One region of the Micromonospora sp. NPDC003197 genome, then DNA from elsewhere that is predicted to be linked to it. Evidence: predicted binding sites of a transcription regulator. Region 1 holds the regulator's gene; the other holds the start of a gene.

Region 1 (7,116 bases):
CTGGTCGTACCGTCCGCACCGATCGGCTGGTCGGCGCGGAACTGTCGGTGGGCAAACCGGCCCGCTGCTGTGTCCACTTAGGTCTTTGGTACCCAGCGGGCGGGCCGTTTCTCACGGAGGGCGAGAATTCCTTCCCGTCCCTCCGCCGAGCGGAAGAATCGGGTGGACCGGTCGGTCAGGTCGGCCACGTCGGTCTGGAAGTCGGTGGGGGTGGGGCGACGCAGCAGCTCCTTCGCGCCGGCCAGCGCCCCCGGTGCTCCCCGGACCAGCGCGGCGCAGTAGGCGGCCACGGTCGCGTCCAACTCTTCGGCCGGCGTCGCGACCGTCACCAGCCCGATCCGTTCGGCCCGCCGGCCGTCGAAGACCTCACCGGTCAGGTACAGCTCGGCAGCGGCGCGTGGGTGCAGCCGGGGCAGCACGGTGGCCGAGATGACCGCCGGGATCACCCCGATGCGCACCTCGGTGAAGGCGAAGGTCGCCTCGGTGGCACAGACCGCGATGTCGGCCGCCGCGATCAGCCCCAGGCCGCCGGCCCGGGCCGGGCCGGCCACCCGGGCCACCACCGGCTTCGGGCACTCCCAGATGGCGGTCAGTACGTCGCCGAGCATGGCGGCCGGAACGGTGCCGCTGTCGAACGCCGCCGCGGTCTCCTTCAGATCGGCGCCGGAGCAGAACACCGGCCCGGTGTGGGAGAGCACCACCGTACGGACGGTGTCGTCCGCGACGGCCGTGGCCAGCGCGGCGAGCAGTTGGGTCATCAGCGTGGTGGAGAGCGCGTTGCGGTTGCGCGGGCTGTCCAGCGTGAGCGTGGTCACGCCATGCGCGGTCGATACCCGGACCAGTGGGTCGGGCTCAGTGGTCAGCTCTGCGGTCATGCGGCGCACACTAGTGGCATGCCCGCTGTGCTCCCAGAAGGTGAACCCGTACCCGGCGACGGGATGCTGCCGTCCACCGCGCTCGCCCAGGTCGGCGCGCGTGGTTTCGGGGTCTATGTCCATGTCCCGTTCTGCGCCAGCCGGTGTGGCTACTGCGACTTCAACACCTACACCGCCAGTGAGTTGGGCGGCGGGGCCAGTCGAGACGGGTACGCCGACACGGTCCTGGCCGAGTTGGCCCTGGCCCGTCGAGTGCTGGCCGATCAGCCGCCGCCCCGGGTGGACACCGTCTTCGTCGGGGGTGGCACCCCCACCCTGCTGCCCGCCGACGACCTCGCCCGCATCCTGGACGGCATCGACCGCACCTGGGGCCTGGCCGGCGACGTCGAGGTGACCACCGAGGCCAACCCCGAATCGGTGACTCCGGAGTCACTCAAGGCGCTGCGGGCGGCCGGCTACACCCGGATCTCGCTGGGCATGCAGTCGGCCGCCGCCGGGGTGCTCGCGGTACTCGACCGCCGGCACACCGCCGGCCGGGCCACGGCCGCCGTCGCGGAGGCCCGCGAGGCCGGGTTCGACCACGTCAACCTGGACCTGATCTACGGCACGCCGGGGGAGAGCGCCGAGGACTTCGCCGCCTCGTTGGCCGAGGCGACCGCCGCCGGGGTCGACCACGTCAGCGCGTACGCCCTGATCGTGGAGGACGGCACCCGGCTGGCCGCCCGGATGCGTCGGGGCGAGTTGCCGTACCCGAGCGACGACGTGGCCGCGGACCGCTACCTGGCCGCCGAGGCCGCGCTGACCGCCGCCGGCTTCTCCTGGTACGAGGTGTCCAACTGGGCCCGTACGCCGGCTGCCCAGTGCCGACACAACCTGCTCTACTGGACCGGCGCTGACTGGTGGGGGCTCGGCCCTGGGGCGCACAGCCACGTCGGCGGGGTGCGCTGGTGGAATGTCAAACATCCGACGACGTACGCCGCTCGGCTCGCCGAGGGGAGGTCCCCGGGACACGGGCGGGAGACGCTGACCCTGGCGGATCAGCGGATGGAGGACGTGATGCTGCGGCTGCGCCTGGCCACCGGGCTGCCGTTGGACACCCTCGACGACGCTGGCCGGGCCGCCGCGAGCCGGGCGATGGCCGACGGGCTGCTCCAGGAACCGGCGTACGCCGCCGGCCGTGCGGTGCTCACCCTGCGCGGGCGGCTCCTCGCCGACGCGGTCGTTCGCGACCTGCTGCCCTGACCGGTCCGGCCTGCGCCCGGGGGCAGGCCGTGCCCGGGCCGCCGACACGGGATTCGTCGACTGCCCGGCGCGGCCGGTCTCGGAGCTACTTCACCATCCGGATGCTCATCGGGTAGTGGTACAGCACGCCCTCGTTGGCCTTGACACCGCCGAGGATCGAAAAAATGATCAAGATGAGCCAGGTGATCAGTGGCAGGAAGAACAGGATGCCAAAGCTGCAGGCCGCGATGATGACCGCGACGACGTTGGCGATGCCCCAGGTGATCTGGAAGTTCAGCGCCTCGACCGCGTGTGCCCGCACGGTCGGCGACTCGTTCCCCTTGGCCAGCATCGCCACGAGCGGGGCGATGAAGCCCACGAGGATGCCGCCGAAGTGCGCGATCAGCGCCCAGGTCTTCTCGTCACTGTTGGCGTAGCCAGCCGGAGCCGCCGCACCGTACGGGCTGCCGTGCGGTGGGTAACCGCCCGCGGGCGGATAGCCGCCTCCGGGGGGCGGGTAGCCGCCAGCAGGGGGTGGGTATCCGCCCTGGGGCGGGGGATATCCGCCAGCGGGGTAGTCCGCCGACGGCGGGATGTCGCCAGGTGACTGGTACGGCGACGCGTACGGCGACGGTTCAGTTGGGGCTCCGTACCCGGGTGCTCCGGACGACGGTGGCGCGGATGACGGCGGTGCGGATGACGGTGCTCCGAACGACGGCGGTGCGGATGACGGCGGCTCGAATGACGGTGGCGTGGATCCGGGGGAGGGAGCCTCGCCCGGCATCGAGTAGGACGCGGGGGAAGTGGGGGACGCGGTCGGGTCCGGAGGCAGGGCTCCGGAGTTGCTCCCGTCGGACGGGCGAGGTGGTTCTGTCATGAAACTCACGCTAAGGGGCGGCTACAAGGGCCACTAGACCGGTACCAGACTGTTTTTCGAACAACTGGCCAGAAAGCACTAAGTGATCATCGCGAGGCGGTGGGACTTGGTCGTAGACTGGCACTCGCTAGAGTCGAGTGCCAAGCCGCCGGATCGGCGGCCGACGAGGCGTAGCCGGCAGGAGGTGCAGATGGGTCTCGATGACCGCAAGCTCGACGTACTTCGGGCGATCGTCGAGGACTACGTCGTGACCCAGGAGCCGGTCGGCAGCAAGGCACTCGTCGAGCGGCATCAGCTCGGGGTCTCCCCAGCCACCGTACGTAACGACATGGCGGTGTTGGAGGAGGAGGGCTACATCCGGCAGCCGCACACCAGTGCCGGCCGGGTGCCTACCGACCGGGGCTACCGGCTGTTCGTCGACCGGCTGTCCCGGGTCAAACCGCTCACCCCGGCCGAACGTCGGGCGATCGAACGATTCCTGGTAGGCGCGGTCGATCTGGACGACGTGGTGCACCGTACGGTTCGGCTGCTCGCCCAGCTGACCCGTCAGGTCGCCGTCGTGCAGTACCCGAGCCTGGCGCGCTCGTCGGTCCGGCACCTGGAACTGGTGCCGATCTCCACGACCCGGCTCATGGTCGTCATGATCGCCGACACCGGACGGGTCGAGCAGCGTCTGGTCGAGTTGCCCGCCCCGATGCCGGTTGACGACGTCACCGACCTGCGTCGACTGGTCAACGAGAAACTGGTGGGTAGTCGGTTGGCCGACACCCCACCGCTGGTCCAGGCCCTGGTCGAGGAGGTGGCGCCGCACCTGCGTGGCGGCATGACCATTCTCTCCACCGTGCTGTTGGAGACGCTCGTCGAGCGGCACGAGGAGCGGATCGCGCTGGCCGGTACGGCCAACCTCACCCGAGGTGGCCTGCTCGACTTCCAGGGCTCCCTACGCCCGATCCTCGAAGCCCTCGAGGAGGAGGTCGTGCTGCTCAAACTGATCGGAGAGGCCGAGCCCAGCAGCACGCTACGGGTGCGGATCGGTGACGAGAACGAGATCGACAATCTACGCTCGACCTCGGTGGTCAGCACCGGGTACGGTCCGGGCAGCACCATCGTGGGTGGCCTGGGCGTACTCGGCCCGACCCGGATGGACTACCCCGGCACGATCGCCACCGTGCGGGCCGTGGCACGCTACGTTGGCGACCTGTTGGCCCAGAATTGACCACAGAATCGCATTGACCCCGACTCCGACCGACCTGGGACGACCGGCGGACGGCAACGCGAGACAGACATGAGGACACGGAACGCAGTGGCCAAGGACTACTACGGGATTCTCGGCGTCAACCGGGACGCCTCCGACGACGAGATCAAGCGTGCCTACCGTAAGCTCGCGCGCCAATACCACCCGGACGTCAATCCGGACCCGGAGGCGCACGAGAAGTTCAAGGAAATCAACGCCGCCTACGAGGTTCTCTCCGACGATCAGAAGCGGCAGATCGTCGACCTGGGGGGCGACCCCCTGGCTCCGGGCGGCGGAGGTGCCGGCCCCGGCGGAGCGGGCCCGTTCGTCGGGTTCCAGGACATCATGGACGCCTTCTTCGGGGCGGCCGGCGGTGCGAGCCGTGGGCCCCGGCCCCGGACCCGGCCCGGTTCCGACGCCATAATCCGGCTCGAACTCGACCTACACGAGACGGCCTTCGGGGTCGAGGCGCCCATCACCGTCGACACCGCCATCCTCTGCACCACCTGCTCCGGCGCGGGTACGGCGGCCGGCACCCACCTGGCCACCTGCGACGCCTGCGGTGGTCGGGGTGAGGTGCAGTCGGTGCAGCGCACCTTCCTTGGCCAGGTCGTCTCGGCCCGGCCGTGCACGGTGTGCCAGGGCCACGGCACGACCATCCCGAGCCCCTGCCCCACCTGTGCCGGTGACGGCCGCGTCCGTACTCGCCGGTCGCTGACCGTCAAGATCCCTGCCGGGGTCGAGGACGGCATGCGGATCCGGTTGGCCCAGCAGGGGGAGGTGGGGCCGGGCGGCGGCACGGCTGGTGACCTCTACGTCGAGATCCACGAGCGTCCCCACGACGTCTACTCTCGCAAGGGCGACGACCTGCACTGCCGGGTGACCGTGCCGATGACCGCGGCGGCGCTCGGCACCCGGCTGACCATCAAGACGCTGGACAGCGAGGAGACGGTCGACGTCAAGGCCGGCACCCAGCCCGGCAGCACCCTGCGGCTGCGCGCTCGGGGCGTACCCCACCTGCGCGGCACCGGGCGCGGCGACCTGTTCGTACACCTCGACGTGCGTACGCCCACCAAGCTCGACGCCGATCAGGAGCGGATGTTGCGCGAGTTCGCCAAGACCCGGGGCGAGGAGGTCGCCGAGCTCAGCAAGCAGGGCGGCTTCTTCTCCCGGATGCGGGACGCCTTCAACGGCCACAACTGATCCCCGGTGAGCGAACCACTGTTTTTGGTCGAGGCGTTGCCGGCCGGTGACACGGCGACCCTCGCCGGCCCGGAGGGGCACCACGCCGCGACGGTGCAGCGGCTCCGAGTCGGTGAGCAGCTGCTGCTCGCCGACGGGCAGGGGGGCATCGCCTCCGCCGTGGTCACCGCCGTCGGCCGGGGCACCCTCGACCTGACCATCACCACCCGGGAGTACGTGGCCGCCGCCGACCCTCGGCTCGTCGTCGTACAGGGGATCGCCAAGGGCGACCGGGGGGAACTGGCCGTACAGGCGATGACCGAGGTCGGGGTCGACGAGATCGTGCCCTGGTCGGCGGCCCGCTCGGTGACCCAGTGGCGGGGCGAGCGGGGTGCTCGGTCCCGGGACAAGTGGGTGGCAACCGTCCGAGAGGCGGCCAAACAGGCCCGCCGCGCCTGGCTACCGGTGGTCGCCGGCACTCCGGACGAGTCGACGAGCACCGTGGCCCGCCGGATCGGCGCGGCGGGGATCGGTCTGGTCCTGCACGAGGAGGCAACGACCCCGTTGTCCACCGTGCCGCTGCCGGCGACCGGTGACATCGTGCTGGTCGTCGGGCCCGAGGGCGGGATCGCGCCGACCGAGCTGGCCGCGCTGGAAGCCGCCGGCGGGGTGCCGGTACGACTCGGCGCGCAGGTGCTACGTACCTCCACCGCCGGGGTTGCCGCGCTGGCCGTACTGTCCGCCCGCCTCGGCCGATGGTGACGCTACCTACCGCGCCGACGGGGTGAGTTCCTGCCGGGTGTCCGGCGGCGTACCGGCATACCATGCGACGGATGAAGACCGACTGCCTGTTCTGTCGCATCGTCAACGGCGAGATCCCGGCGACCGTGGTCCGGGAGACCGACACGACCCTCGCCTTTCGTGACATCAACCCGAAGGCCCCGGTACACGTCCTGGTGATTCCGAAGGAGCACTACGTGGACGTGGCGACCCTGGCCCAGGCGGATCCGAAGCTCGCCGGCGAGGTGCTGGAGACCGCTGCCAACGTGGCTGAACACGAGGGCCTACTGGTGGACGGGTTCCGGCTGATGTTCAACACCGGCGAGTACGGCGGCCAAGAGGTTCCGCACGCGCACGCCCACGTGCTCGGCGGTGCGCCGTTGGGCCCGATGCTGGCCGGCTGAGATGTTAGGAAGGGCCCCTTCCTATGCAGAAAACGATAAGAAGGGGCCCTTCCTTTCACCGGTAGGATCGGGGCGATCTTGCAGGGTGGGGTGGGAGGACGGATGACCGAGGTGAGCCGACGGCTGGAGCGGATGACCCGTCAGGTGCAGGCGGAGGCGCGGATACCGGCGCTTTCCGTGGCGCTGCACCGGGCCGACCGCCCCCTGTGGAGCTGTACCGTCGGCGGGACCGGCAACGACACCCCGTTGACCGAGGCGAGCCGGTTCCGGATCGGGTCGGTGACCAAGAGCTTCACCGCCGTACTGGTGATGCAGTGCCGGGACGAGGGACTGCTCGATCTCGACGACCCGATCGGTGCCCACCTCGACGTGCCGGCGCACCGTGAGTTGACGGTACGCCGGCTGCTGTCGCACACCGCCGGTATCCAGCGGGAGCCCTACGGTGACGTGTGGGACACCCTGGACGCGCCGGATGTCGACCAGCTTCTCGCCGAACTGGTACGCGCCGAGCGGGTGCTGCCGCCGGGCCGCCGCTACCACTAC
Region 2 (7,116 bases), on a different contig from region 1:
TGGTGCCCGAATCGAGCGGGTGTTCTTCCTCTACCGCAAGCAACTCTGAGCCGGCGGGCGCGCCGTAGAGTTGACCTTGACCTCAAGCTCGGTTCAGTTTCTAGGCTCGCCGCCATGCATGCCCAGACCCACCTGCGTATCGCCCGACCGGTGTCCGATCCCGCCGCAGCGGAGCGGTTCCACGTCGCCGGCCTCGGCCTGACGGTCCTCTACCGGCAAGAAGCCACCGAGCCAGATGAACACGATCTCCTCATGGTCGGCATGCCCGACGGTGCCTGGCACCTGGAACTTGTCGGCAGCGCGAATCTCGCGGTACGTCCGACGCCGACCCCGGAGGATCTGCTCGTGCTCTACCTCGACGGACCGGTCGACCCGGCGCTGGTGGACCGGTGCGTCGAGGCCGGCGGAACCGTGGTCTCCACCAGCCCGTACTGGGATCGGTGGGGCGTCACCATCGCCGATCCCGACGGCTACCGGTACGTCCTCTGCACCCGTTCCTGGCAGAACAAGGTCGAGCCGGGGCAGCCCCAACCACGCTGGTAGGCCCGCCACACGATGGTCCCACCTCCCGACGCCAGGAGAACATCTTGTACGCAGTACGACTGCATGCCTACGGCCCTGCCACGAACCTGCACCTCGAAGAGGTCCCCGACCCGGTCCCCGGCACAGGCCAGGTACGCATCGATGTCGAAGCCACCGGTGTCCATCTGATCGAAACCCGGCTGCGCGCCGGCGTCCAGGTCGGGCCGCACCCGCCCCCGCCACTTCCGGTGATCCTCGGTGGCGATGTGGCCGGGGTGGTCGGGGCGGTGGGGCCCGGCGTGGCCGAGGAGTGGCTCGGTCGCCGAGTGGTCGCCTCACTCGGTTCGGACGGCGGGTACGCCGAACTGGCGATCGCCAGTGTCGAGGCGCTGCACCCGATCCCGGACCACCTGGCTGCGGACACGGCAGTGGCGATGAACTCGACGGGGACGACGGCGCTGGGCGTACTCCGTCAGGCGCGGTTGACCGATGCTGACGTCGTACTGGTGATGTCCGCCGCAGGCGGTCTCGGCAGCCTCTTCGTACAGGCCGCCCGGAACGTCGGTGCCACTGTGGTCGGGGTGGCGGGTGGTCCGGCGAAGGTCGAGCGGGTTCGTTCGCTGGGCGCTGACATCGCGGTGGACTACCGGGACGGGGACTGGTCAAGTCGGGTTCGCTCCGCACTGGACGGTCGCGAGGTGACCGTCGTCCTGGATGGTGTCGGCGGTGCCGCCGGTCGTACGGCGTTCGAGCTGCTCGGTCCCGGTGGCCGCATCCTGCTGTACGGCTGGGCGGCCGGGGAACCGACCGCGATCAGCACGTCGGATCTGATCGTTCGTGGGCTCACCGCCACTTGGGCGCTCGGGCCGGGCATGGTCCCCACCGGCGGCTGGTACGCGTTGCAGCAACAGGCGCTCGCCGAGGCCGCAGCCGGCCGGCTCACGCCGATCATCTCCCGCTTTCCGCTTCGTTTGGCCGCTGATGCGCACGCCGCACTGGAAGGTCGGGCAGCCGAGGGAATGGTGGTATTGACCGCCGATCGGTGGGGCCGAAAGCCGCCGACGAACGACGGACCGTTCGAGAAGGCGCAATAAGAAAGGGGTAAACCGGCACAATACCCCGTTCCACCAATCTCCTCTCTCACCAGGTCCTACCGTGTGGCTGAGAGGAGGAGGTCATGGCGAACGACGAGGAAGCTAGTGACGATCTCCAATCGGCCCCCTGGGCCCGAATGACGGAACTGCCCGAAGAGGCTCCGTTCAGCCGGCTCGACTACGGGGACGCGGACCAGCGGGTCGAGATGGACGGCACCGACGACGACCCGTACGACGAGCCGGTCGAATTGGTCGACGCGCCCATTCAGATCCGGCAACCGTTCACCCGGGCCGAGAAGCGGCGGAACCAACGGCCACTTCCGACGTGACAGCAGCGTGATCGCCTCGAACGGCACGGTACGGGCGACGTAGCGCAGTCGGTCGAACCGACGACGGCATGACGAAGGGGCGGACCGCTCGCGCGGCCCGCCCCTTCTTTGTCCTACGTGATGGACTCTGAACTCAGAAGTCCATCTCCCCGCCACCCGGCGCGGCCGGGGCAGCCGGGGTCTTCTCCGGCTTGTCCGCCACCACAGCCTCGGTGGTCAGGAACAGGGCCGCGATCGACGACGCGTTCTGCAGCGCCGAACGGGTCACCTTGGCCGGGTCGATGATGCCGGCCTTGAGCAGGTCGACGTACTCACCGTTGGCGGCGTTGAGGCCGTGGCCGGCGTCCAGGTTGCGGACCCGCTCCACCACGACGCCACCCTCGAGGCCGGCGTTGACGGCGATCTGCCGCAGCGGGGCGTCCAGCGCGATCTTGACGATCTGCGCACCGGTCGCCTCGTCACCGGCGAGGTCCAGCTTGTCGAAGGCGGTCTTGCCGGCCTGCACCAGCGCGACGCCACCACCGGGGACGATGCCCTCTTCGACGGCCGCCTTGGCGTTACGCACGGCGTCCTCGATGCGGTGCTTGCGCTCCTTCAGCTCGACCTCGGTGGCCGCGCCGACCTTGATGACCGCAACGCCGCCGGCCAGCTTGGCCAGCCGCTCCTGCAGCTTCTCGCGGTCGTAGTCGGAGTCGCTCTTCTCGATCTCGGCCCGGATCTGGTTGACCCGACCCTGGATCTGGTCGGCGTCACCGGCACCGTCGACGATGGTGGTCTCGTCCTTGGTGATGACGACCTTGCGCGCCTGGCCCAGCAGGTCCAGGTTGGCGGCGTCCAGCTTGAGGCCGATCTCCTCGCTGATGACCTGGCCACCGGTGAGGATGGCGATGTCACCCAGCATGGCCTTGCGGCGGTCGCCGAAGCCCGGGGCCTTGACGGCGACGGACTTGAAGGTGCCCCGCACCTTGTTGACGATCAGGGTGGCCAGGGCCTCGCCCTCGACGTCCTCGGCGAGGATCACCAGCGGCTTGCCGCCCTGCATGACCTTCTCGAGGATCGGCAGCAGGTCCTTGACCGCGGAGATCTTGCTGTTGGCGATCAGGATGTACGGGTCGTCGAAGACCGCTTCCATCCGCTCCGGGTCGGTCATGAAGTACGCCGAGACGTACCCCTTGTCGAAGCGCATGCCCTCGGTGAGCTCAAGCTCCAGCCCGAAGGTGTTGCTCTCCTCGACGGTGATGACGCCTTCCTTGCCGACCTTGTCCATCGCCTCGGCGATGATCTCACCAACGGTGGTGTCACCGGCGGAGATCGACGCGGTGGAGGCGATCTGCTCCTTGGTCTCGACGTCCTTGGCGAGCTTGGCCAGCTCCTCCGCCACGGCACCGACGGCGGCCTCGATGCCCCGCTTCAGGGCCATCGGGTTCGCACCGGCCGCGACGTTGCGCAGGCCCTCGCGGACCAGCGCCTGGGCCAGGACGGTCGCCGTCGTCGTGCCGTCACCGGCCACGTCGTCGGTCTTCTTGGCGACCTCCTTGACCAGCTCAGCGCCGATCTTCTCGTACGGGTCCTCGAGCTCGATCTCCTTGGCGATGCTCACACCATCGTTGGTGATGGTGGGGGCGCCCCACTTCTTCTCGAGCACGACGTTGCGGCCCTTGGGGCCCAGCGTCACCTTTACGGCGTCAGCGAGGGTGTTCATGCCCCGCTCGAGGCCCCGACGGGCCTCCTCGTCGAACGCGATCATCTTGGCCATACGGCGTTGTCCTCCTGGACACTCACGGCCACCCGATCCCGGTTGGGCTACGGGTGGGCCGCCTGGTTACGCACCTTCGGACGCCACTACCTGGCGACAATGACGTCCGCCGGCCGGGCGGACAGCCCGCGACGACCGGCCATGTGCCGCACATCCGTCTCCATCGGTTGCGCGACCGTGGCCCTACCGCCCCGACCTTTGGCACTCGCGGGGTGCGAGTGCCAACACCCTGTTTTTAGCACTCTCCCCTACCGAGTGCAAGCGCGTCGGGGCGTCCCGTCCGTGGTTCGGACTCGGTCCCGTACGTCGAATCAGCCGAAGGCCAACGAAGAGTCGGCCGAGGATCACCCGAGTTCCTGAGCCAGTCGGGCAGTAGTCACCTGCGACTCGTGGCCGCGCTGCTCGGCCTAGGTGACCAGCAGAGCGACCAGCAGCACCAAGTAGATGGGCAGGCTCAACAGATTCCAGACGATGCTGCTGAGGGCGGCAGCCCCGAACTGGTCGACCCCGAAGATCAACTCAGTCGCGCTCTGGGCCAAGTCGATGACGAAGAAGCCACCGAAGTAGGTAGCGAAGACGAGAAACAGCCGGGTCAGCATCGCGCCCGGGTCGGCATGGAACATGTGCATCGAGCGCGCAATCGGATTGGTTCGCTCGAAGAGGACGACCAGGGCGGCCATGCTCAGGGCCCGGGCAAGGCCCGCCATCGGTTACACCCGGCGTATCGGATGGGCCGGCTCCGCCAAGCGTCAGAAGATCGATCACCAGCGCCGGCCCGACCTGCGTAGCGAGCATGATCGGTAAAAGAATTGACCGGCTTCGTCTGACGGATCCCACTACCCGACTGATCCAACCATTGAGCCCGGCCCCGACTGGCGCCACCAAAGGGTCGTCGGGGTCAGTCTGGCCGCCCCATTCCGGATACAACTCCGCCACCCCTATCCTCAGTGACCGTGACCTGAACAGGCCACGGTCCTGCCGGATCAGACATGAGAAGCGGTGGTCAACCGATCAGGCGATGACGCGTACCTTCTCGGCCTGCGGGCCCTTCTCGCCCTGGGCAATCTCGAACTCGACCCGCTGCCCGTCATCCAATGCCTTGTAACCGTCCATCTGGATCGCGGAGAAGTGGACGAAGACGTCCTGCCCGCCGTCGACCGCGATGAAGCCGTAGCCCTTTTCGCTGTTGAACCACTTGACGGTGCCCTGTGCCACGGTGCACTTCCTCACTTCGATTGGTGCCGGGTCAACGACAACCCCCGACCACGGCGTACGCCTGCCGGGACCGCCAGTTTCGACACGCCTGTCCGGCCTGTCGAATCAGCGGTCGAAATCGCACGGTACACCAGCCCTCTCAGCTCCGCACTACCCCAAATCGGACATGACGAGCCACCCGATAAAACCGTCCGCACCCGCTTCTCCGATGGGGCCAGCCACACCACCCACACCCACCCGGTTTACCTGAGAAAACACGCTCACCTATTGGCGCTTGTCTCTGTAAGTAGGGAGTGGCCCAAGTGGCGTTACCGAATCAGGTTGCCGGCCATCGTGGGCCCCGGTAGGCATGCCTCATGACACGCACATGGGCTGCCGATCCGGAGCCCGCCGCCGCGCCGGCCGGCCCGCCCCGCCGTCGGGGCCACCTGGTCGACAGCACCGCTGACCCGACCCGCCGCCGTAGGCAACCGGCCGACGGCAACATCGTCGTACGCCGCATCCGGCCAGCCGACGCGGCCCGGATGCGGGCGCTGCGGCTGGAGATGCTCGCTGACTCGCCGCTCGCCTTCCTGGAGACCCTGGCGGAGGCGGCGGCGCGCCCGCACAACGAGTTCGCCGCCCGGATCGCCGACGACTCGACCGCCCGGGGATCCGTCCGGTCGATCGCGGAGCACAACAGCCGCATTGTCGAACGCAACGGCCGTGCCGTGGGGCGCAACAGTCGCCTCGTGGGACACGCGGGCGGCTTCCCGGCGCCCGACGATCCCGGGCTGACCATAATCTTCGGCGTCTATCTGAGCCCGGACTGGCGGGGCCGAGGGCTGCTCGCCGAATTGATCGAGGATGTGGCGGCCTGGTCCCGGGCGGCCGGGCGGCCGGAGCTGATGCTGGAGGTCGTGGTCGGCAACGACCGGGCGACGCGAGCCTATGAACGGCTGGGCTTCCTCGATACCGGGGTACGCGTCCCACACCCGACGTTGCCGACACTCACCGAACTCCAGATGCGCCGTACCGCCTAGCGCCGGCCCCACCGCTCAGCGTTCGTCTACCGGTTGACCTCAGGCGGCGTACGGGGTGTTCCGCCGAGCATCATGGAGGGCACCACCCCACCAGGCCAACTGGTCGAGCAGCACCTTGGCCGCGCCGTTAGGTGCGTCGGGCTCCTTGAGGCGACCATCAGCCTCGAAGACTTCCCAGAAGTTCGGAAAGCTCACACTGTCCCGCGTGGTGACAGCATGCATCTCCGCAAATACCAACCGGAGCTGTTCGACCGCCCGCAGACCCCCGCTTACTCCGCCGTACGACACGAAACCGACCGGCTTGGCCTGCCACTGGTCGAAGTGCCAATCGATGAGGTGCTTGATCGACGCGGGAAAGCTGTGGTTGTACTCCGGGGTCACCACGACGAACGCGTCCGCCGTGTCGAGCCGTTCGGCGAGGGCCACCAGCTCGGCCGACCGACCCTCGATCTGCCGCAGCACAGCCGGATTCGCTGGAAGCGCGGCAGGCAGCTGGATCTCCGCCAGGTCGATGAGATCAAGGCTGAACCGACCATGCTGCTCCGCCTCATCGGCGAACCACTGCGCGACCACTGGCCCGAACCGCCCCTGCCGGACGCTGGCGAGGATCACCGCGAGCTTGAGATTGCTGCTGGACATCGTCGTACTCCCTGACTGGCTGTGCTGAATGTCGATGACGCTTCAGAACATGCCGGGTCGACAGCTGACGAAGAAGGCCGGCCGGAGACAGGCCCTGACAGGGCTACCCTCCGCCCCGGCAGGGGCCGATAGCCTCCAACGGTGAGCGACAACGATCTCGGCGCGTTCCTGCGTGCTCGCCGCGAAGCCGTCACCCCCGCCGAGGTCGGCCTGCCGGGCGGTGCCCGTCGCCGTACGCCGGGCTTGCGCCGGTCCGAATTGGCGACCCTCGCCAACGTCAGCGTCGAATACCTCACCCGGCTTGAACAGGGGCGTGACCGCAACCCGTCACCCCACGTGATCATCACGCTTGCCGACGCGTTGCGCCTCTCCGCCGACGAGCGCCTCTACCTTCACCAACTCGTGAAGGCTGCTGGCGGTGCCGCCTGTCGCGGCGCACAACCGCCCGTCCGTTCGGTGCGACCCACTGTGCAGGCGATGCTTGACCGATTCGAACCCCACCCGGCGTTCGTGATCAATTATCTGACCGAGGTACTCGC

The links. Region 1 encodes HrcA, which represses chaperone genes, less so after heat shock. Its sites were predicted from a motif close to GGTTNGCACNCTCNNNNNGAGNGTGCNAACC; they were not measured.
Positions count from the first base shown of each region.
Region 2: groL (chaperonin GroEL) is a predicted target of HrcA. The motif match lies at 3,898-3,928, and genes of this name have one in related genera.

Region 1 covers NZ_JBSFTE010000014.1:51,081-58,196, forward strand. Annotated here, with positions in the region: gene ACWDV4_RS17390 (enoyl-CoA hydratase family protein) at 78-875, opposite strand; gene hemW (radical SAM family heme chaperone HemW) at 894-2,117, shown strand; gene ACWDV4_RS17400 (DUF4870 domain-containing protein) at 2,203-2,973, opposite strand; gene hrcA (heat-inducible transcriptional repressor HrcA) at 3,164-4,189, shown strand; gene dnaJ (molecular chaperone DnaJ) at 4,277-5,410, shown strand; gene ACWDV4_RS17415 (16S rRNA (uracil(1498)-N(3))-methyltransferase) at 5,417-6,151, shown strand; gene ACWDV4_RS17420 (histidine triad nucleotide-binding protein) at 6,223-6,573, shown strand; gene ACWDV4_RS17425 (serine hydrolase domain-containing protein) at 6,676-7,116, shown strand, end outside.
Region 2 covers NZ_JBSFTE010000043.1:22,490-29,605, reverse strand. Annotated here, with positions in the region: gene ACWDV4_RS29790 (GNAT family N-acetyltransferase) at 1-49, shown strand, start outside; gene ACWDV4_RS29785 (VOC family protein) at 115-543, shown strand; gene ACWDV4_RS29780 (zinc-binding dehydrogenase) at 588-1,616, shown strand; gene ACWDV4_RS29775 (hypothetical protein) at 1,754-1,945, shown strand; gene groL (chaperonin GroEL) at 2,079-3,701, opposite strand; gene ACWDV4_RS29765 (hypothetical protein) at 4,109-4,408, opposite strand; gene ACWDV4_RS29760 (cold-shock protein) at 4,713-4,916, opposite strand; gene ACWDV4_RS29755 (N-acetyltransferase family protein) at 5,273-5,938, shown strand; gene ACWDV4_RS29750 (NADPH-dependent FMN reductase) at 5,978-6,577, opposite strand; gene ACWDV4_RS29745 (helix-turn-helix domain-containing protein) at 6,719-7,116, shown strand, end outside.